One region of the Lentzea sp. NPDC054927 genome, then DNA from elsewhere that is predicted to be linked to it. Evidence: riboswitches for the same ligand, from Rfam matches in the RefSeq annotation. Region 1 holds a riboswitch; each other region holds the start of a gene.
The links. Region 1 has a riboswitch for glycine ahead of gcvT (glycine cleavage system aminomethyltransferase GcvT). Riboswitches for the same ligand answer to the same signal wherever they lie in the genome.

Region 1 (7,326 bases):
CCTGTGCCTGGAGCACCGAGACGGGGGTGAAGTTCTCCGAGGCGATCATCTCGAGGGTGCCCTGCTGGCGCGCCAGCTCGGCGGCAACGGCCTCGGCGACCTCGGGGTCGTACTCCGCGAGGGAGGCGTTGAACTGGTCGGACATCTGGAAGATCTCCCTACTTGGCGCGCTTGTAGAACGGAAGTGCGACGACCTCGACCGGCTGCTTCTTGCCGCGGACGTCGACCAGCAGTGGGGTGCCGGGCTCGGCACTCGCCCTGGACACGTAGGCCATGGCGACCGAGTAGCCCAGCGTCGGGGACAGGGCGCCCGAGGTGACCTCGCCGACGACCTCGTCGCCGTTCAGCACCGCGTAGCCGTGGCGCGGGGCGCGGCGCTCGGGGGTCTTCAGTCCTACCAGGACCGAGTCCACTTCGGACTCCGCCACCTTCGTCAGCGCGTCGCGACCCACGAAGTCGCCCGGCTTCTCGAGCTTCACCACACGGCCCAGACCAGCGTGGTACGGCGTGAGGGAGGTCGTGAGTTCGTTGCCGTACAACGGCATTCCGGCCTCGAGACGCAACGTGTCGCGGCAGCCGAGTCCGCACGGCTTGAGCTCGTGCGCCTCACCCGCGGACAGCAGCGCGGCCCACACGGCGGGCGCGTCGGCCGGAGCCACGAAGAGCTCGAAGCCTTCCTCGCCCGTGTAACCGGTGCGCGCGAGCAGCGCGTCGACGCCGGCCACGGTGGACGGGTACGAGGCGTAGTACTTGACCGTGGACAGGTCGGTGTCGGTCAGCCCGGACAGGATCTCGACCGACTTCGGGCCCTGGATCGCGATCAACGCGTAGTCGGTCGACTTGTCCGCGACCTCGACGTCGAAACCGGCGGCGCGCTCGACGAGGGCCTCGGCGACGACGAGGGCGTTGGAGGCGTTCGCGACGACCATGAACTCCTGGTCGCCCAAGCGGTACACGATCAGGTCGTCGATCACGCCGCCGTCGGCCTGGGTGATCATCGTGTAGCGGGCCTTGCCGACGGCCAGCGCGGAGATGTGGCCGACCAGCGCGTAGTCGAGCGCCTCGCCCGCCTGCGGTCCGGTCAGGACGATCTCACCCATGTGCGTGAGGTCGAACAGGCCCGCGGTGGTGCGCACGGCGTGGTGCTCGGCGAGCTCGCTGGAGTAGCGCAGCGGCATCCGCCAGCCCGCGAAGTCGGTGAACATCGCGCCGAGCTGCTCGTGCTCGGCGTTCAGAGGCGTGAGGCGGGACATCAGAACGCTCCTCCAGGGTGCGCCGAAGAGCCGGACGCGGCCGGCTGAGGCATCAGAAGAATGACACGGTCCATCGGAGACTCCTCACTAGAGCGAGCCTCCCCCTCTGTCATGAGCCTGAGAGCTTCGCCGCGCGGAGCGCGACTTGCACCGTGGGCGAGGCTGCCGAGCAGCCTGCTTTCCAGAGTTGCCTTCGTCGTGCGGTACCTGTACCTGAGAGATTCCGGGGAGGAGTTGCTCCTTCGGCGTCCCCGCTGAAGGGGACTCTCCCGCGCGACATCGACGGCCGTGTTCAGTTGTCAGCCCCAGACGCTAGCAGGCCAAACGTCACAGCGGCACGCCCTGCGCAGTCTTCTCGACCACCTTGCGCTCCGCCCAGAACGACAGGAACGGGATGGTGCCGGCGAGCAGCACGAGCGCGGTGCCCTTGATCGACCAGCGCAGCTTCAGCGCGAGGTCGACGGAAATCACCAGGTAGATGGCGTAGAGGAAGCCGTGGATCGGGCCGACGACCTTCATCGCCCCGCCCATGTCCGCGGCGTACTTGAGCACCATGGCCACGACCAGGAGCAGCAGGAAGACTCCGACCACGTAAGCCATGACCCTGAACCGGGTCAACGCACCCTTCATCTGCCCGCCTTCGCTCAACGACCGTCCCGCGCGTTGAGGTTCGCGAGCATGCGGTTGTAGGCCGCGAGCTCCGCGTCTTCTTCGTCGTCGAAGTACTCGACAGGCGCGGGTTTGACGGCGTCAACGGTAGCCACTGGCCCAGGAGCGGGCGCAACCGGCTCGGGTGCGAGATCCGCGTCACGGTTCTGGCGCGCCAAACGGCGGAAACGCCACACCATGAAGGCCGGGAAGAGGCCGAAGAGCGGCCACTGGAGCACGTAGCCGAGGTTCTGGAACGTGCCGCTGGCGGACTCGAAGCGCTGCCACTGCCACCACGCGAGCCCGCAACAGGCGATCAGTGCGACCAGGCAGCCGAGCCCGATCAACACTCGTTGGGGAGTAAGGAGGCCGCGCACGGCCTCCACACTACTTGGGTGAGGCCTCCGCAGAGGAGGCCGCCCGTGAGGGACGCAGTGTGGATACAGGGCTGCCGCCTCCGACAGCCCGTTCCCACCTATGCCACGCCGTCCCGGCGCTGCCTCTGCAGACGAGCAACACACCAGGCTGCGGCAGAACCGCGGCGAAGGTGCTGGAGAACCGTCATCGGTCCCAGGCGCCGCCCGAGGTCGGCAGGAGACAGGCCAGCCGCGCGGTAGTCGAGCGCGCGCTGGTCCAACGGGCTGATGCCCGCGTCCCACCACTGCTCGGCCTCGGCGACGTCGCCAACCAGCTGCCAGTAGCTCGCCGCGGCGGCGAGCAGTGCCTCGGGTGCCTCCGGCGCCCGCTTGCGCATCGCGGCCACGTAGGCCGGATCCGCCGAGTCGACCTTGACCAAGCCACGCGACGACCCGCCCCTGCTTCCCCGCTGGGCGGGGATGCCAGGCGCCGAGGGGGGAGCCTCAGCGAGCCATGCGTTCTTGATCCGGTTCACCTCCTGCATCTCTGCGTCATCAGACCGTTCAGCCGCCCACTGCTGCAACAGCTCGTGGACCCCGGAGTCCTCGACCATATGTGCCTCCTCGTCGGTCGGGGATCGGCCATTGCAGCGGAAGGTATTCGGTAGGTCTGACAATCGCCAGACCCTGAATCCCCAGAACACCCGTTACCAGTGCGTGATTGGCCTCATTCCACCCATCCGGCTCAACGCGAACGGCCGAAGATCACCCAGGGTCACTAGCTGATCGGCGTTGCCGTCCCGAAGAGGCTCCTGATGAAGGTGATGATCGACTCCGCGCCCTGACGCAGCCAGCCGAGAACCTGCTGCACCGCCGAAGCGGACTGCTCGGGCTGGGTGATCAGGAGGAACAGCACCAGCGCGACGCCCGCCAGCACTAGCACCTTCTTGAGGTTCACAGGTACCTCTCCGTCCATCTCGCTCACCGGTCAGGCGGCGGACCGCCCGTGTCACCCGTCATGGTCCCTCATTCACCCTTGCGATGAACAACGACCACGCCCAACTGCTCCTAGGATCCACCAGCGGCGCACGCCTGCACGACGGCCAATGTCACCCGAATGGCGGCTAAAGAGGGGCCTCAACTGCGCCGATGTCCTGGGCACGAGGTGAACACGGACTCCCTCGCATCCCACAGCTTGGACCAGACACTGTTGCACCGGGCCTCACCCGGATGCCGAACCGCCGACATCACGCTCTGTCACGCCGTCGTGTCTCCATTAATACGCACGCGAGCATTCATCCAATTACTCCTGCCCGCCGCAGTTCCATAATTTGGGCCTCCGCCACACCCATGTCGGCAAGCACTTCCCCGGTGTTCACCCCGGCCGTTACCGGGGGCGCAGGAACCGCCGTCGGGGTGCGGTCGAACCGAGGCGCCGGCGCCGGGTGCAACGACCCCGAGACATCCACGAACGAGGCACGCGCCGCGTTGTACGGATGCCGCGCCGCCTCGGCAGGGGTCAGGACCGGTGCCAGGCACGCGTCCGTGTCCCGCGCGAGGTCCGCCCACTCGTCCCGCGTCCGGGTCTTCACCGCCGCCGCGATGCGTTCGCGCAGCTCAGGCCAGTTCGCCGGGTCGTTGCGCGACGGTGCGTCCTCCAGACCCAGCACGGCCACCAGGTCGGCGTAGAACTTCTCCTCCAGCGCGCCCAGCGCCACGTACCGCCCGTCCGCGGCCTCGTAGACGTCGTAGAACGGCACTCCACCGTCGAGCATGTTCTCGCCGCGCCCGCCCTGCCACATGCCCGCGGACTTCATCCCGTGCAGGAACGTCGTGAGCAACGCCGCCCCGTCGACCATGGCCGCGTCGACCACCTGGCCACGCCCCGAGCGCTCGCGTTCGTACAGCGCGGCGAGCACGCCGAGGGCCAGCAGCAGGCCTCCCCCGCCGAAGTCGCCGAGGAAGTTCACCGGAAAGACGGGCGGCCCACCGGCACGTCCGACGGGGTCGAGCGCACCCGCCACGGCGATGTAGTTGATGTCGTGGCCGGCGCGCTGAGCCAGCGGCCCGTCCTGCCCCCACCCGGTCATGCGTCCATATATAAGGCGCGGGTTGCGGGCCAGACACTGCGCCGGACCGATGCCCAGCCGCTCGGTCACGCCCGGCCTGAAGCCCTCGATGAGCACGTCCGAGCGTTCGACCAGCCGCAACACCAGCTCGGCACCCTCCGGCCTGCGGGTGTCGATTGCGATCGAGCGCCGGTTGCGGGTCAGGAAGTCACCGGGGACCGTCGGGTGGCTGCCGGGCTTGTGCACCTGGATGACCTCCGCGCCGAGGTCCGCGAGCACCATGCAGCCGAACGGCGCGGGAGCGAGCCCTGCCAGTTCGACCACGCGAAGTCCTGCGAGAGGCCCGCTCACAGGGACCTCGCGATGATTTCCTTCATGATCTCGTTCGTGCCGCCGAAGATCCGCTGCACGCGGGCGTCGGACCAGGCACGTGCGATCGGGTACTCGTTCATGTAGCCGTAGCCGCCGAAGAGCTGCACGCACTCGTCGACGACCTTGCCCAGCCGGTCACTGGCCCACCACTTGGCCATCGCGGCGGTCGGGATGTCGAGCTCGCCCTTCAAGTGCTTCTCGATGCACTCGTCGATGAACGCCCTGGTCACGGCTGCCTCGGTGGCGCACTCGGCGAGCTTGAACCGGGTGTTCTGGAACTTCATCAGCTCCTTGCCGAACGCCGTGCGCTCCTTCACGTACTTCAGCGTCACGCCGACGGCCGCCTCGATGCCCGCGATCGAGCAGACGCCGATGATCAGGCGTTCCTGCGGCAGCTGGTGCATGAGCTGGACGAACCCGAGGCCCTCCTGGTCGCCCAGCAGGTTCGCGGCGGGCACCCGGACGTCGTCGAAGAACAGCTCCGCGGTGTCCTGCCCCTTCATGCCGACCTTGTCGAGCACGCGGCCGCGCCGGATGTCGTTCTCCACGACGATCAGCGAGATGCCCTGCGCGCCCTGGGCGGGGTCGGTCTTGGCGACCACGATCACCAGGTCGGCGTGCGCGCCGTTCGTGATGAACGTCTTCGAGCCGTTGATGACGTACTCGTCGCCGTCCCTGATCGCCTTCGTGCGGATGCCCTGGAGGTCGGAGCCCGCGCCGGGTTCGGTCATCGCGATCGCGCCGACGTACTCGCCGGACGCGAGCTTGGGCAGCCAGCGCTGCTTCTGGTCCTCGGAGCCGTACGAGTTGAGGTAGTGGGCGACGATGCCGCTGTGCACGCTGTTGCCCCACGAACTGTCGCCCGCGCGTGCCTGCTCCTCCAACAACACGGCCTCGTGTGCGAACGTGCCGCCGCCGCCCCCGTACTCCTCCGGAATGCTCAGGCACAGCAGCCCGACGTCACCGGCCTTGCGCCACAGGTCGCGGTCGACCTGCTTCTGCTCGGCGAAGCGCTCCTGGTGCGGCGTGACCTCCTTCTCCATGAACGTGCGGGCGAGCTGGCGCAACTGGTCCAGGTCGCTGTCCATCCACCGCGATCGACGCTCTGCCATGCGTTCACGAAACCACCGGGCGGTGATCCACGCCATGACCGGCGCGCCAGGGCGTCACCCGAAAAACTGAGCGAAATTCCCACCCCGTCGGCCAGACTGCTCCGCATGCAGATCCACCAGGTCACGCCGGACGAGTGGCGGCTGTGGCGGGACATCCGGCTGGAAGCGCTGGCCAGCGACCCGGACGACTTCGGCTCGACGCTCGCCCGCGAAGAGGAGTACACCGAGGCGGACTGGCGGGCCAAGCTCGTGGAGGGCGTGCGGCTGGTGGCTCTCGACGACGGGCCGGTCGGGCTGGTGGCGGGCGCGCCGGAGCCGCAGGGCCTCTACCTCTTCTCGATGTGGGTGAGCTCGTCGCACCGCGGCCGCGGGCTCGGCGAAGCGCTGGTCCGCGCGCTGCTGGCGTGGGCGGCGGCAGAGGGCTGGAAGCTCGTCCGGCTGCGCGTGTACGACGACAACCTGCCGGCGCGGCGGCTCTACGAGCGGCTTGGGTTCGTGGACGCGTTCGAGCCGGAGCACATGGAGTTCGTGGTGAGCTAATCGGTCACCCTTCACGGTCATGGCCAGCTCGAGACAGCGGGCCTAGCGTGGGTGCCATGAGCGAAGCCTTGATCTTCGACGCGGTGCGCACGCCGCGCGGCAAGGGGAAGCGCGGGTCGCTGCACAGCGTCAAGCCCGTCGCTCTCGCCGCCGGGGTGCTGCGCGCGCTGTCCGAACGCAACTCCCTCGACACCTCCGCGGTGGACGACGTCGTGTTCGGCGTCGTGTCGCCGCTCGGCGAGCAGGGCGGCGACATCGCCCGCACCGCGGTCCTGGCCGCGGGCTGGGACCAGCGGCCGGCCGGGGTGCAGCTCAACCGGTTCTGCGCGTCCGGCCTCGAGTCGGTGAACCTCGCGGCGGCCAAGGTCGCCTCCGGGTTCGAGGACCTGGTGGTGGCCGGTGGCGTCGAGTCGATGTCGCGCGTGCCGATGGGTTCCGACGGTGGCGCGTGGGCGATCGACCCCGCGACGAACTTCGACCTGTCGTTCGTGCCGCAGGGCGTGTCCGCCGACCTGATCGCAACTCTGGAAGGCTTCTCCCGCACGGACGTCGACGCGTGGGCCGCCCGGTCGCACGTGCGCGCGTTCGAGGCGCAGAAGGACGGCCGGTTCGAGCGGTCCGTGGTGCCGGTGATCGACCAGAACGGCACGGTGGTGCTCAAGGAGGACGAGACGATCCGTCCCGAGTCCACTGTGGAGTCGCTGGGCCGGTTGAAGCCGAGCTTCCAGTTCCACGGCGACCTCGGCTACGACACCGTGGCGATCGACCGCTACCCCACCGTCGAGCGCATCAACCACGTGCACACGCCGGGCAACTCGTCGCAGATCGTCGACGGCGCCGCGGCGATGCTGATCGGCTCCGCGGCGGCGGGGAAGGCTCTCGGACTGACGCCGCGAGCCCGGATCGTGTCCGTCGCGGTCGTGGGCACCGAGCCGACGATCATGCTGACCGGACCGGCGCCGTCCGCCCGCAAGGC
Region 2 (7,326 bases), on a different contig from region 1:
GCCCACGGTCTTCGAGCACTTCCGCGAAGCGTTGCGCCCCAACGGGTTGCTGATGATCGGCTTCCACGTCGGGGACGAGACGCGGATGAAGACGCAGGGGTACGGCGGGCATCCGATGCGGGTGCACGTCCACCTGCGGCGGCCGGAGCGAGTGGCCGGGTGGCTGAGCGAGGCGGGGTTCACCGTCGAGGCCCAGTGGTTGCTGGGCACGGACGGGGCGATCCTGTTCGCACGGCGCGGGTGAGACCATTTGCCCGTGTCGGAAGAGCAAACGTGTCAGCGGTGCGGCGAGGCCGTCGAGCTGGACCAGGAAGACTTCGAGCTGTTCGAGCGGATGCACCCCGAGTGCTTCCACTACGCGTTCGAGCACGACCTGAACAAGCCGGGCATCGGCGTCGACGAGAACTGCGGCGACGACGCCTGCCCTTCTGCGGTATGAGAAACGGGCGCACCCCCGAGTGCGCCCGTTTCCTTTCTACCTAGATCAGCTGCCGTACGCCGAGAGCGGCGGGCAGGAGCAGACCAGGTTGCGGTCGCCCTTCGCGCCGTCGATGCGGCGGACCGGCGGCCAGATCTTCGGAGCACCGGTACCGGCCGGGTAGACGGCCTCCTCGCGGGTGTACGGGTGGTTCCACTCGCCGACGGTCACGCAGGCCGCGGTGTGCGGGGCGTTGCGCAGCGGGTTGTCCTCCACGGTCCACTCGCCGACGGCCACGCGGTCGATCTCGTGCTTGATGGCGATCATGGCGTCGATGAACCTGTCGATCTCGGCCAGGTCCTCGGACTCGGTCGGCTCGACCATCAGCGTGCCGGCGACCGGGAACGACATCGTCGGGGCGTGCAGGCCGTAGTCGGCGAGGCGCTTGGCGACGTCGTCCACCGTCACGCCGGTGGCCTTGGTGATCGGGCGCAGGTCGAGGATGCACTCGTGGGCCACGAAGCCGCCCTCGCCGGTGTAGAGGACCGGGTAGTGCTCGTCGAGGCGGCGGGCCACGTAGTTCGCGGCGGCCACGGCGGTCAGGGTCGCGCGGCGCAGGCCGTCGCCGCCCATCATGCGCACGTACGCCCACGAGATCGGCAGGATCGACGCGGAACCCCACGGGGCGCCGGAGATCGGGCCGACGCCGGTCGCCGGGCCTGCGGTGGGCTGCAGCGGGTGGTTCGGCAGGAACGGTGCGAGGTGGGACTTCACACCGATCGGGCCGACGCCGGGGCCACCGCCGCCGTGCGGGATGCAGAACGTCTTGTGCAGGTTCAGGTGGGAGACGTCCGAGCCGAACTTGCCGTAGCGCGCCAGGCCGATCAACGCGTTGAGGTTCGCGCCGTCGACGTACACCTGGCCGCCCGCGTCGTGGACCAGGCCGCAGACCTCGCTGACGGTGTCCTCGTACACGCCGTGGGTAGACGGGTAGGTGATCATGATCGCGGCGAGGTCGTCGGCGTGCTCCGCGACGGTCTCGCGCAGGTGACCCATGTCGATGTTGCCCTTGTCGTCGCACTTCACGACGACGACGCGCATGCCCGCCATGACAGCGGAAGCGGCGTTGGTGCCGTGGGCGGACGACGGGATCAGGCAGACGTCGCGGTCGGCGTTGCCGTTCGCGCGGTGGTACGCGCGGATCGCCAGCAGACCGGCGAACTCGCCCTGCGAACCGGCGTTGGGCTGCAACGACACCGCGTCGTAGCCGGTGACCTCTGCCAGCCAGGCCTCGAGGTCGGAAACGATCCGCAGCAGCCCCTTGGCGTCCTCGACGGGCGCGAACGGGTGCAGCGTCGAGAACTCCGGCCAGGTGATGGACTCCATCTCCGCGGTGGCGTTCAGCTTCATCGTGCAGGAACCGAGCGGGATCATGCTGCGGTCGAGCGCGACGTCCTTGTCCGACAACGCACGCAGGTACCGCAGCAGCGCGGTCTCCGAGCGGTGCGCGTGGAACACCGGGTGGGTCAGGTAGTCGGACGTGCGGCGCAGGTCGGCCGGGATGCCGTCCGCGGTGTCGGCGTCGATCGCGTCCACATCGGACCCGGTGACACCGAAGGCTTCCCACACCGCGACGAGGTGCGCGCGCGTGGTCTTCTCGTCGCACGCGATCGCCACGACGTCGGCGTCGACCTGACGCAGGTTGATGCCGGCCTCACGCGCCTTGGCGACGACCGCGGCGGCCTCACCGGGAACGCGCACCTGGACGGTGTCGAAGAACTCGCCGTGCACGACGTCGAGACCGGCCTCGCACAGGCCCGTGGCGAGCACGGTGGCCAGGCGGTGCACGCGGGTCGCGATCGACCGCAGGCCCTCGGGACCGTGGTAGACCGCGTACATGGAGGCGATCACGGCCAGCAGCACCTGCGCGGTGCAGATGTTCGACGTGGCCTTCTCGCGGCGGATGTGCTGCTCACGCGTCTGCAACGCCAAGCGGTAGGCCAGCGACCCGTCGGAGTCGACGGAGACACCGACGAGACGGCCGGGCAGCTGGCGCTCCAGTCCGGACCGGACGGCCATGTACCCGGCGTGCGGGCCACCGAAGCCGATCGGCACGCCGAAGCGCTGCGTGGTGCCGACGACGACGTCCGCGCCGATCTCGCCCGGCGCGCGCAGCAGCGTCAGCGCCAGCAGGTCGGCGACGACGACGGCCTGCGCGCCCGCCGCGTGGATCTCCTCGATCAGCGCGGCCTGGTCGCGCACCACACCGGACGCACCGGGGTACGACAGCAGCACGCCGTAGAAGTCGCCGCCCAGGCCGAGGCCCTCGATGCCCTGCGACAGGTCCGCGACGACGATCTCGATGCCCAGCGGCTCGGCGCGCGTCTCGATGACGGCCAGCGTCTGCGGCAGCGTGTCGGCGTCGACGACGAACTTGTTCGACTTCGAGCGACCCGCGCGGCGCACCAGGGTCATGGCCTCGGCGGCGGCGGTCGACTCGTCCAGCATGGACGCGTTCGCGACCGGCAGGCCGGTCAGGTCGCCGACCATGGTCTGGAAGTTCAGCAGCGCCTCGAGCCGGCCCTGCGAGATCTCCGGCTGGTACGGCGTGTACGCGGTGTACCAGGCGGGCGACTCCAGCACGTTGCGCAGGATGACGCCCGGCGTGACGGTGTCGTAGTAGCCGAGGCCGATCATCTGCGTCATCGGGCGGTTCTGCGACGCGAGCTCACGCAGCTCGGCCAGCGCCTCGGTCTCGGTGGCCGGCGCCGGCAGGTCGAGCACGAGGTCGCGCTCGTGGATCGACGAAGGCACCGCGCGCTGCGCCAGCTCCTCCAGCGATCCGACGCCGATGACGTCGAGGATGCGCGCGAGTTCGGCGGGGCGCGGACCGACGTGGCGGTCGGCGAACGGGATGCCGTGCTCGAGAGCGGCGAGCGGAATGCGGTCCTGCGTCATCAAACGCCTCCGGGGGTGGCTGCGGGCACACGTGTCCTGTGCCCTCCCCGCTCTGTCCGTACCCGTGACGGGCGCCTGAGAGGTTCACCCCGTTGTGAGGCGGGGCTTTCACCGTCGGCGGGACCGCAGAAAAGTCTTCAGCACACTCTTCAGCGGTCCACTTTCCAGAGGCGTCTCGCTCACGCGGTCCTGGATGCCTGAGAGGTTCCCGGGGAGGGACTTGCTCCTTCGGCGCCGGGTTTCGAAACCCCGGTCTCTCCCGCCTGAGTTCAGCGACTACCCGTGAAGAATACCCGCAGGCAGCCCAGGTAGTCCCCAGGGACGCGACCTACGTCTCACCGATCAGCACCGATCAGCCGGTCGCGCGCTCCCGCCGGCGGCGCGTCAGCTCGTCCTCCGTCATGGGAGCGATCTCCATGCCGTCCGCACGTTCGGCCGGGAACTCGTGGATCGTCCCGGAGATCTCCCGCATCGCACCGCTCACCGCGATGCCGAACACGCCCTGACCGCCCTGCAGCAGATCGACGACCTCTTCCGGTGAGGTGCACTCGTAGACGGTCGTGCCGTCCGAGAAGAGGGTGATCTTCGCCAGGTCCTGCACGCCACGGCGGCGCAGGTGGTCCACGGCGACCCTGATGTTCTGCAACGAGACGCCGGTGTCCAGCAGTCTCTTCACCACCTTCAGGACCAGGATGTCCTTGAAGGAGTAGAGCCGTTGACTCCCGGAACCGTGGGCCATCCTTATCGTCGGAGCGACGAGTCCGGTCCTGGCCCAGTAGTCGAGCTGCCGGTACGTGATTCCCGCGATCTGACACGCCGCGGGACCCCGGTAGCCGACGAGCTCGTCCGGCAGCGAGGAGTCCGGGAACAGCTCACCCTGCTGCCCGGATTCGGCCCTCACGGGCGCTTCCTCGGCCACGCCTGCCTCCCCTCGCCAACGGCCACGAAAGTCGAGGCCGTCAAGCCACCACGTCAGCTCTCACGAACCGGGTGACGTCCACTCGAGTTCGACGGTAAGACCGGCCGGAGGGCAGGTCAACGCGACGCGCGGGGAGGATCGACCCTCAACCTGAGGTGGAGAGTCACAGCGTCACCCGATGTGGGACGTTCAGGTGACGTTTAGTGATCGTTTAGCGAGCAATGCCAGCGGAAAGTAGCCCAGCCGAGCGACACACCCGTGGGTTACGCCGGTTCCAAACGAGACGGACAGCGACACGCCTATGTGTCCGCGCCCCTGAAGTCCTCCGGAGACACCGAGTCGAGGAACTCGCGGAACTTCTCGACCTCGTCCTCCTGCTCGTCCGGGATGATGAGGCCGGCCTCCGCCAGCACGGACTCCTCCGCGTGGATCGGCACCCCCACGCGCAACGCCAGCGCCACCGAGTCCGAGGGGCGCGCGGACACCCGCACGTCGCCGTCGAACACGAGTTCCGCGAAGAACGTGCCCTCCTGCAGGTCGGTGATCCGCACCTGTTCGAGGTTGCGTCCCAGCGCCCCGATGACGTCCTTCAGCAGGTCGTGGGTGAGAGGCCGAGCCGGGCGGACGCCCTGTTGCTCGAGTGCGATGGCCGTGGCTTCGACGGACCCGATCCAGATCGGCAGGTACCGCTCGCCCTCGGTTTCGCGCAGCAGAAGGATCGGCTGGTTCTGGGGCAGCTCTACCCGGACGCCCACGACGCGCATCTCACTCATCGGGTCTCGCCTCCCTCTGACTCGTTGGGGAGTACCCGGTTTCGCCTCCGAGCATCCCCCGGCGTATGCGTTCGACGCTACCCGCCAAGCGGGCCGTGTGCTCAATTGTTGCGGGCAGAACGTGATCAAGATGATTGCCGCAGGCCCGCTCTCACCAACAACGTGTGCAACGAGGTGAACAGGTCAGCCAATTCCCGAACCGTCTCGGGATCTGAGAAGGACTTCAGCACAACCACCTCGTGATCCGCTGCCGCGCGGACCGCGCGCAGTTGCTCGCGCTCGACGCCGAGTCCGGTCATCGTCCGGATCGTGCGGAGCGTCGCGAGGTCGTCGACGGTGAAACGGCCACCGGGGCCGGTGCGCAGCAGGCCGTCGCGTTCCAGCTGGGACAGCTGTTCCGCGCTGATTCCGGCCTGGGCAAGCAGATCGATCCGCGACACCGAAATGGAGTCCGCGGGAGCGGTGTCGAGCTGTTCGCGGATCACCTTGAGCGGCAGGTATCTGTCACGTTGTGCGGACAGCACGAACCGCAGCCTCTCGACGTCCGCCACGGAGAACTGGCGGTAGCCGGAGGCCGTGCGTGCCGGGCGGACCAGCCCCTCCGCTTCCAGGAAGCGGATCTTGGAGATGGTGACGTCGGGGAACTCGGGACGAAGCTGTGAGAGCACCGCCCCGATGCTGAGCACCCCGCGTTGTGGCCGCCCGGCCGTCACGCGTCAGGCTCCCGCGGAGCCTGGGCCCGTCAGGAAGACGAGACGGAACTTGCCGATCTGGACCTCGTCACCGTTCGCGAGGACGGCCTGGTCGACCGGCTCGCGGTTGACGTAGGTGCCGTTGAGGCTGCCCACGTCGATGACGACGAACTCGCCGCTCTCCCGGCGGAACTCGGCGTGGCGGCGCGAGACCGTCACGTCGTCCAGGAAGATGTCGCTGTCGGGGTGGCGCCCCGCGCTCGTCGTGTCGCGGTCCAGCAAGAACCGGGAACCGGCGTTCGGGCCGCGCTTCACCACGAGCAGCGCGGAACCGGCGGGAAGTGCGTCTACACCGGCAACGGCCGGCTCCTGGGCGGGCGCCTCGGCGCCGCCCTCCATCTCCTGGAGGAAGTCCGCCCGGAAGACGGAGGTCCGCTCCGGGGACTGCTCCGGCGGAACGCCTGGGCCGTCGTTCGTGCTCACCTGAGCTCTCCTCCTGCTGCTGGATCCGTCACTTCCGGTAAAACCTATCGCGTTCGGGTCGCCACCCTCAGCGCGGCTCCCCTTCCGGCCGAAGAGGCGGCGAAAGATCGACGTCACTCCTTCTCCACCAAGGCCTTGTAGCCCTCCGCGTCCAGCAGGCCTTCCAGCGCGTCCGCGTCGTTCAGACGGATCTCCACCATCCAGCCCTCGCCGTACGGATCGGTGTTGACCGAGTCCGGCGTCTGCACCAACGCGTCGTTGATGGCGACGACCTCACCGTCGAGCGGCGAGTAGAGGTCGGACACGCTCTTGGTCGACTCGACCTCGCCGAACGTGTCGCCGGCCGCGACCGTGTGACCGACCTCGGGCAGCTGGACGAAGACGACGTCACCGAGCTGTTCCTGGGCGTAGTCGGTGATGCCGACCCGCACGGTGTTCTCGCCCGTGCTGGCGACCCACTCGTGTTCCTCGGTGTAGCGAAGCTCCTCGGGAATCAACTGACTGCGCTCCTCGTGCTGAACCTGTATGGGGTGATCTTTTCACGCGGCCCTGTCGGGAGTGACCCGCAGGGCCAGGAAGAACTGGTAGACGTACTGAAGCGCCGACCACAGGTAGAGCGCTCCGCCCCAGACGGTGAACGCGTAGGCGATCGGCTGGGCGACCTGCGCCCACGCCGAATCGCCCTGCGCGAGCAGCAGCAGGGGGAAGGCGTACAGCAGGTTGAAGGTCGCGGCCTTGCCCAGGTACGTGACCTCGAACGGGCCCCAGCCCCGTTGCCGCAGCACCAGCAGGCAGATGCCGACGACGACCTCTCGCCCGACCAGGACGAGGGCGATCCAGAGCGGCACGATGTCCCTGATCACGAACGCCAGCAGCGTGCAGAACACGTAGAGGCGGTCGGCTGCGGGATCGAGCAGCGCGCCCAGGTTGCTCATCTGGTTGAGCCAGCGGGCGAGCTTGCCGTCGAGCCAGTCGGAGAATCCCGCGAACACGAGAATGAGCAGCGCCCAGCCGTCTTCGCGGGGTCCGAGCAACAGGTACAGGAAGAGCGGAACACCGGCCAGCCGCAACACGCTGAGCAGG
Region 3 (7,326 bases), on a different contig from region 1:
GCGCCAAGGGCGAGCAGGTCGACGTGATCGGCTTCGCGGACGGCACGTTCCGGCACGACATCGCGCGCGGGGCGTCGGTGATCCGCACGGTCGACCGGTTCCTGAAGCGCATCGGCGAGGTCGGGCACGGCACCGACATCCCGGGGTCGCTGAAGCGGACCTACCGGGGCCACGACCGCGTGTTCATCATCTCGGACATGCAGACGATCAGCGGGCACCACGGCCAGGACGTCTCGAGCCTCGTGCCGGCGCACGTGCCGCTCTACGGGTTCAACCTGGGCGGATACCAGAAGGCGGCGTACGCGACCGGCAAGGCTCATCGGCACGAATTCGGTGGCCTGACGGACGCGACCTTTCGGATGGTGCCCCTGCTCGAGGCAGGCCGGAACGCCGACTGGCCGTTCTAGGAGGTGAGGGCCCGCACACAGCGTGTGCGGGCCCCTTCACCATTGCCACTTACTTTTCGTAAGCGTTTTCACCAGGTATCCTTGCCGCCATGAAGTACAACGTGTTCGCGAAGGCGTGCCCGTCACGTCCCACGCTGGAGCACGTCACCGGCCGGTGGGGCAGCCTCACGATGAGCGCGCTCCTCGACGGCCCGCTGCGCTTCAACGAGCTGCGCCGGCGGGTCGACGGGGTCAGCGAGAAGATGCTCTCGCAGACGCTGCACGCGCTGGAGCGGGACGGGCTCGTGCACCGCGACGCGCAGCCCACGAACCCGCCGCGCGTCGACTACACCCTCACGCCGCTCGGCCGCGAGACCGCCGAGCGCCTGCTCGCGCTGATCCAGATGCTGGAGGCGCGCATGCCGGAGGTGCTGGCGGCTCAGCAGGCGTACGACGCCCGCCGCTAGGTTTCCTCGCGGAGATCAGCACTCGATGACGTTCACCGCGAGTCCGCCGCGTGCGGTCTCCTTGTACTTCACCGACATGTCCTTGCCCGTGTCGCGCATGGTCTTGATGACCTTGTCGAGCGAGACGAAGTGCGAACCGTCGCCGCGCAACGCCATGCGCACGGCGGTGATCGCCTTGATCGACGCGACGGCGTTGCGTTCGATGCACGGGATCTGCACCAGGCCGCCGATCGGGTCGCACGTCAGGCCGAGGTTGTGCTCCATGGCGATCTCGGCGGCGTTCTCGACCTGCTCAGGAGTGCCGCCGAGGACCTCGGCGAGTCCGCCGGCCGCCATCGAGCAGGCCGAGCCGACCTCGCCCTGACAGCCGACCTCGGCGCCGGAGATCGAGGCGTTCTCCTTGAACAGCACGCCGATCGCGCCCGCCGTGAGCAGGAACCGGACCACGCCGTCGTCGGAAGCTCCCGGCACGAACTTCGTGTAGTAGTGCAGCACCGCGGGCACGATGCCGGCCGCACCGTTGGTCGGTGCGGTGACGACACGGCCGCCCGCCGCGTTCTCCTCGTTGACCGCCAACGCGAAGAGCGTGACCCAGTCCATGACGCGCAGCGGGTCGGTGACGAAGTGCTCGCGCTCCAACGTTTTGCGCATGTCGGCGGCGCGGCGGCGGACCTTCAGGCCGCCGGGCAGGACGCCGTGCTCGTTGCAGCCGCGTTCCACGCACTCCTGCATGACGTGCCAGATGTGCAGAAGTCCTTGGCGCACCTCGTCTTCAGTCCGCCACGACAGCTCGTTGGCCATCATGATCTCGCTGATCGACAGGCCGGTCTCGCGGCACCGCGCGAGCAGTTCGTCGCCGGTCAGGAACGGGTGCGCCAACGGCGTCGAGTCCGGTTTGATCCGGTCGGTGCCCGAGGCGTTCTCGTCGACGACGAAGCCGCCACCGATCGAGTAGTAGACGGCGCGCTCGACCGACTTGTCGCCGCTGAACGCCTCGAAGCTCATTCCGTTGGGGTGCAACGGAAGTGACTTGCGGCGGTGCATGACGAGGTCGCGGTCGTGCACGAAACCGATCTCGTGCGCGCCACCGAGCCGGAGCCGGCCGCTCGCGATGATCTCCTCGACCCGGCCGGCCGCGATCGTCGGGTCGACTTCTTCCGGATGGTTGCCTTCGAGGCCCAGGAACACGGCTTTCGGACTGCCGTGGCCGTGGCCGGTCGCACCGAGCGAGCCGAACAGCTCGACGCGCACCCGGTCCACTTCGGACACTCGGTCGCCGAGCTTCTCGACGAACATGGCCGCCGCGCGCATCGGGCCGACCGTGTGGGAGCTGGACGGTCCGATGCCGACGGAGAAAAGGTCGAAAACGCTGATCGCCACTGATCAGTCCTTCGTGGTGGTGGGGCGGTCAGTCAGATTTGGTGAGTTCGGCGTACTTGGCCGCCGTGAGGAGGTTCTCCGCCGACTCGACGCGAACCCGGAACAGCCAGCCGGCGCCGTACGGGTCGGTGTTGACGATCGCCGGGTCGTCGACGACAGCGCTGTTGACCTCGATCACCTCACCAGTGACGGGCGAGAACAGGTCGCTGACGGACTTGGTGGACTCCAGCTCGCCGCAGACCGCGTTGGTGACGACCTTGGCACCGACCTCTGGCAGCTGGACGAAGACGATGTCGCCGAGCGCGTCGGCGGCGTATTCGGTGATTCCGCAGGTCAGGGGGTCCTGGGTGCCCGGCGTCCAGTCGACCCACTCGTGCTCGACGGTGTAGAGCAGGTTCTCGGGGAACTCCACGGCGACTCCTCTGGCTGTGACGGGTCAGGAAACATGCGTCCCCCTCCGCCGTGCAGAGTTGCCTACCCCGAGCGGTCTTGCTGCCTGAGAGTGTGCGGGAGCTTGCCCCTTCGGCGCCCCGACCTGATCGTCGAGGTCTCTCCCACTCGGGTTTCGGCGCCCAGTGATCAACACTTCGCGCCACGGCCGGTCTTCAGTTCTCGACCGCGAACGCTATGTGCGGCCCCCGCCAAGTGTCAACGCGAGATGGTTGACATTGGGGAGAGCGCTGCCAGGGTGAGGTCAGGCAGACATCGGAGGTCTCATGCGGAAGCCGTTCATCGTCGCCTTGCTCGCCTCACTGGTGCTCACCCCTGTTCCCGCTGCCACCGCGGCAGAGGCACCAGCTCCTGTCACAGTCCCCATCGGCCACCTCTTCGACAACGACGGCATCGACACCGCGTCGGACCGGACCGGCAGCTTCGACGGTTCCGGCTACGCGTTCCCGGCGGAGGCGCTGCCGTCCGGGCAGGTCACGGCCGATGGCGTGCCGTACCTCTTCCCGGGAAATTCACAGGCCAAGAACAACGCGGTGGCTCTCGGACAGCGGATCGAGCTCCCGCGCGGCCGCTATCTGACCGCGCACTTCCTCGTGGCGTCCTCGTACAGAGCGGCCGGAGGGACCGCGACCGTGCACTACGCGGACGGATCTTCAACAACCGGTTCGATCACCGGACCTGACTGGTACTCGGGCAGTGGTCCGATCTCCGCGCCGTTCCGGTACTCCCCCGGCGGCACCGACCAGCACCCCGTGTCGATCGGGACCGCCCAGCTCTGGGCAGATCCCCAGAAGGAGGCCGTCGGCATCACGCTGCCGGTGACGAACCCGGCCGTCGAGGGCAAGTCCTCGCTGCACGTGTTCGCGCTGTCTCTGCAACCGGCGGGCAAGGGCGCGGTGCTCGCCGTCCGGTCCGCCCGCAGCACGCCCAAGCTGCCGCGGCTGGGTGGCCAGACGATCGAGGCCACCGTCGTGAACCTCGGTGACCAGTGGGTTTCCAACGTCTCGGTGCGCGCGGAAGGGCTCGGCGTGGTGACGTTGCAGCCAGCTGTCGTGCGCCGGCTCGCGCCCGGCGAAGAGGCACGGGTGCGGATCGGGATCCACGCCTACCGGACCGGCATGTTCGACGGGAAGGTCATCGCGACGTCCGGACGCGTTTCGGCATCCCAGAACGCCAAGTTCTCGTTGGGTGTGGCGGACTACCAGGCGACCGACGCGTCGTTGGGCACGCACGAGTCGCCGTACTGGTTCGACGACGCCAAGTTCGGCATCTTCATCCACTGGGGCCTCTACTCGGTGCCCGCGTGGTCGCCGCCGGGCGAGCAGTACGCGGAGTGGTACTGGCAGTGGATGCAGGACCCGAACAACGCCGTGAACCCGTACCACGCGGCGACGTTCGGGAAGAACTTCTCGTACGACCAGTTCATCCCGCAGTTCACCGCCTCGAAGTTCGACCCGAAGGACTGGGTGAAGCTCTTCGAGGAGGCCGGCGCCAAGTACTACGTGCTGACCTCGAAGCACCACGAGGGTTTCGCGCTGTGGGACTCGAAGGTGTCCGGTCGCGACTCCGTTGACCTGGGACCGAAGCGCGACCTGGTCAAGGAGCTCTTCGACGCGTCGCGGAAGTACACGCCGGGGCTCAAGAACGGGCTCTACTTCTCGATGCCGGAGTGGTTCAACCCCGACAACCCGTGGTCGGGTCACGGGCCGCGCAATCCTTGGAGCGGCGCCGCCGAGCCGTACACCGGCTACCAGGCCGGACGGGACTTCGTGCGCGACTACCAGGCGCCGCAGATGACCGAGCTGGTCGACGGGTACGACCCGGACGTCATCTGGTGCGACATCGGCGGCGCGAACGACTCGCGGCGGGTACTGGCCGACTACTTCAACAAGGCCAAGAACCGGGCCAAGCCCAAGGACGTGACGGTCGACGACAGGTGCGGCATCCCGACCCACGACTACACGACGCCCGAGTACGCGACGTACCCGAACACCGTGGTGAAGAAGTGGGAGGCCTCGCGCGGCCTCGACCCGCGTTCGTACGGGTGGAACCGGGCGACGCCGGACTCGATGTACATGACCGCGGACGAGGTGATCGACACGCTGGTCGACACGACGTCCAAGAACGGCAACTTCCTGCTGGACATCGGCCCGCGAGCGGACGGCTCGATCCCGGAGATCATGCAGCAGCGCCTGCGCGAGACCGGGTCGTGGCTGAAGACCAACGGCGAGTCGATCTACGGCACGACGTACTGGTCGCGGATGGCCCAGCTGGGTTCGCTGCGGTTCACGGTGAAGCCGAACGAGGCGTTCTACATCACCTCGTTGGCCCAGCCGGGGTCACAGCTCGTGGTCGACGCCCCGGTGCCGCTCAAGGACGGAGACAAGATCACGTTGCTGGGTCATGACAGGCCCCTGAAATGGACCCGATCGAGTGGAAAACTGGTGGTCGACGTGCCTCAGGGCGTCGGCCAGCACGCATGGGTGTTCAAGGTGGCTTTGTCCTTACAGAACAACCAGACAGTGACCGGATAGTGCGATCCGCACGGTGACATGACCTTCGGACTGCTCCACATTGTGAGACAGAGGCCAGCCCGAACGGAGGAGTCATCGTGCGGATCGCAGTTCCCCGCGAGATCAAGAACCACGAGTACCGCGTCGCTCTCACCCCGGCCGGTGCCCACGAACTGACCAGCCGCGGCCACGACGTCTTCGTCGAGCAGGGCGCAGGCCTCGGTTCCGCCATCACCGACGAGGAGTACCTCGCCGCGGGCGCCAAGATCCTCGCTTCCGCCGACGACGTCTGGGCCGAGGGCGACATGGTCCTCAAGGTCAAGGAGCCCATCGCGGCGGAGTACCCCCGCCTGCGCGCCGGCCAGACCCTCTTCACGTACCTGCACCTCGCCGCCGACAAGCCGCTGACCGAGGCCCTGCTGGCCTCCGGCACCACGGCCATCGCCTACGAGACCGTGCAGCTCCCGAACCGTTCGCTGCCGCTGCTCGCCCCGATGTCCGAGGTCGCGGGCCGCCTCGCCCCGCAGGTCGGCGCGTTCTCGCTGATGAAGCCCTCCGGCGGCCGCGGCGTGCTGCCCGGCGGCGTCCCCGGCGTCGCCCCGGCCCGCGTGGTCGTGATCGGCGGCGGCGTGGCGGGCATCAACGCCGCGACGATCGCCGTCGGCATGGGCGCGGACGTGCAGATCCTCGACACCAACGTCGACCGCCTGCGCCAGATCGACGCCCAGTTCCAGGGCCGTCTGCGCACGCTGGCCTCGAACTCCTTCGCCATCGAGCAGGCCGTCCGCGAGGCCGACCTGGTCATCGGCGCCGTGCTCGTCCCCGGTGCCGCGGCCCCGAAGCTGGTCTCCAACTCCCTCGTCTCCGAGATGAAGCCGGGCTCGGTGCTCGTCGACATCGCGATCGACCAGGGCGGCTGCTTCGAGGACTCGCGTCCCACCACGCACGCCGAGCCGACCTACGAGGTCCACAACTCGGTCTTCTACTGCGTGGCGAACATGCCGGGCGCCGTCCCGCGCACCTCGACCTACGCGCTGACCAACGTGACGCTGCCCTACGCGGTCGCGCTGGCCGACAAGGGCTGGTCGCAGGCGCTGAAGGACGACCGTTCGCTCGCCCTGGGCCTCAACGCCCACGCCGGCCAGCTGACCAACGGCCCGGTGGCCGAGGCGACCGGCCTCGTGCACACGCCGCTGGAGAGCGTCATCTAAGGCCAACTGAATGAATGAGGCCCCCGCACGCGATCATCGCTGCGGGGGTTTCGCCTATCCAGCAGCCGAACAGGTGACCGGCCTCCGTTCCGCCACGATCTCGCTGCTGTCAACCGCATCATCTACCGCCATGTCAGGTGACTCGACGCGCAACGTCGTCCACGGTGATGCCGGCATGGTGGTTCAGGCAGGCTCCGTCCACCTAAACCCGCAGCCGTTTCGAACGACCCCACAGCAGCTGCCACCGGACGTCGCCCACTTCACCGGACGCACCACAGAACTTGACGTCCTCGACGTGCTGATGTCCGGCAACACCCGCCCAGTGATCATCTCGGCGATTGCGGGCGTGGGCGGCGTGGGAAAGACAGCAGTGGCAGTGCACTGGGCGCACCGCGTGCGCGACCGATTTCCCGATGGCCAGTTGTACGTGAACCTGCGCGGTTTCTCACCGCAGCCACCGCTCACGTCGACCGACGTGCTGACAGGTTTCCTAGCCGCGCTGGGAGTGTTCGGTGCGGCTGTACCGCGAGACACCGACGCCATGACCGGTCTCTACCGGTCGCTGCTCACAGACCGCCACATACTGGTACTGCTCGACAATGCGGCCACAGCGGAGCAGGTTCGCCCGCTGCTGCCCGGCTCGCCGACCTGTTTGGTTCTCGTGACCAGCCGGAACCGCCTTGCAGGCCTGGCAGCACGCGACGGCGCGCATCGAATCGTGCTGCGCGAGCTGCCACCACGCGACGCATTGGCGTTGGCACGAGACGTCATTGGCCCAATTCGTGCGGACGCCGAACCCGATGCCACCAACGACCTGGTGCAGCGGTGCGCCGGGTTGCCGCTCGCGCTCCGGATAGCGGCGGAACAGGTCGCCGACCGGCCTCACCGGTCCATCGCCGCGCTGGTGACGAACCTCGCC

Region 2: linked by a shared signal. The riboswitch ahead of gcvP (aminomethyl-transferring glycine dehydrogenase) and the one ahead of gcvT (glycine cleavage system aminomethyltransferase GcvT) in region 1 are both predicted to bind glycine.
Region 3: linked by a shared signal. The riboswitch ahead of gcvH (glycine cleavage system protein GcvH) and the one ahead of gcvT (glycine cleavage system aminomethyltransferase GcvT) in region 1 are both predicted to bind glycine.

The regions. Positions count from the first base shown of each region.
Region 1 covers NZ_JBSGXZ010000078.1:1,355-8,680, forward strand. Annotated here, with positions in the region: gene glyA (serine hydroxymethyltransferase) at 1-145, opposite strand, end outside; gene gcvT (glycine cleavage system aminomethyltransferase GcvT) at 159-1,253, opposite strand; glycine riboswitch at 1,353-1,443, opposite strand; glycine riboswitch at 1,445-1,535, opposite strand; gene ACWGE0_RS44790 (DUF3817 domain-containing protein) at 1,581-1,883, opposite strand; gene ACWGE0_RS44795 (hypothetical protein) at 1,898-2,278, opposite strand; gene ACWGE0_RS44800 (helix-turn-helix transcriptional regulator) at 2,377-2,871, opposite strand; gene ACWGE0_RS44805 (hypothetical protein) at 3,036-3,215, opposite strand; gene ACWGE0_RS44810 (CaiB/BaiF CoA transferase family protein) at 3,553-4,677, opposite strand; gene ACWGE0_RS44815 (acyl-CoA dehydrogenase family protein) at 4,674-5,810, opposite strand; gene ACWGE0_RS44820 (N-acetyltransferase family protein) at 5,916-6,350, shown strand; gene ACWGE0_RS44825 (acetyl-CoA C-acetyltransferase) at 6,407-7,326, shown strand, end outside.
Region 2 covers NZ_JBSGXZ010000008.1:276,061-283,386, forward strand. Annotated here, with positions in the region: gene ACWGE0_RS16050 (class I SAM-dependent DNA methyltransferase) at 1-244, shown strand, start outside; gene ACWGE0_RS16055 (hypothetical protein) at 257-439, shown strand; gene gcvP (aminomethyl-transferring glycine dehydrogenase) at 485-3,376, opposite strand; glycine riboswitch at 3,427-3,546, opposite strand; glycine riboswitch at 3,551-3,648, opposite strand; gene ACWGE0_RS16065 (MerR family transcriptional regulator) at 3,729-4,295, opposite strand; gene ACWGE0_RS16070 (bifunctional nuclease family protein) at 4,595-5,068, opposite strand; gene ACWGE0_RS16075 (MerR family transcriptional regulator) at 5,194-5,781, opposite strand; gene garA (glycogen accumulation regulator GarA) at 5,785-6,243, opposite strand; gene gcvH (glycine cleavage system protein GcvH) at 6,357-6,740, opposite strand; gene ACWGE0_RS16090 (CDP-alcohol phosphatidyltransferase family protein) at 6,783-7,326, opposite strand, start outside.
Region 3 covers NZ_JBSGXZ010000016.1:13,657-20,982, forward strand. Annotated here, with positions in the region: gene ACWGE0_RS22135 (TROVE domain-containing protein) at 1-407, shown strand, start outside; gene ACWGE0_RS22140 (winged helix-turn-helix transcriptional regulator) at 497-853, shown strand; gene ACWGE0_RS22145 (L-serine ammonia-lyase) at 869-2,233, opposite strand; gene gcvH (glycine cleavage system protein GcvH) at 2,262-2,645, opposite strand; glycine riboswitch at 2,708-2,800, opposite strand; gene ACWGE0_RS22155 (alpha-L-fucosidase) at 2,950-5,217, shown strand; gene ald (alanine dehydrogenase) at 5,295-6,407, shown strand; gene ACWGE0_RS22165 (ATP-binding protein) at 6,538-7,326, shown strand, end outside.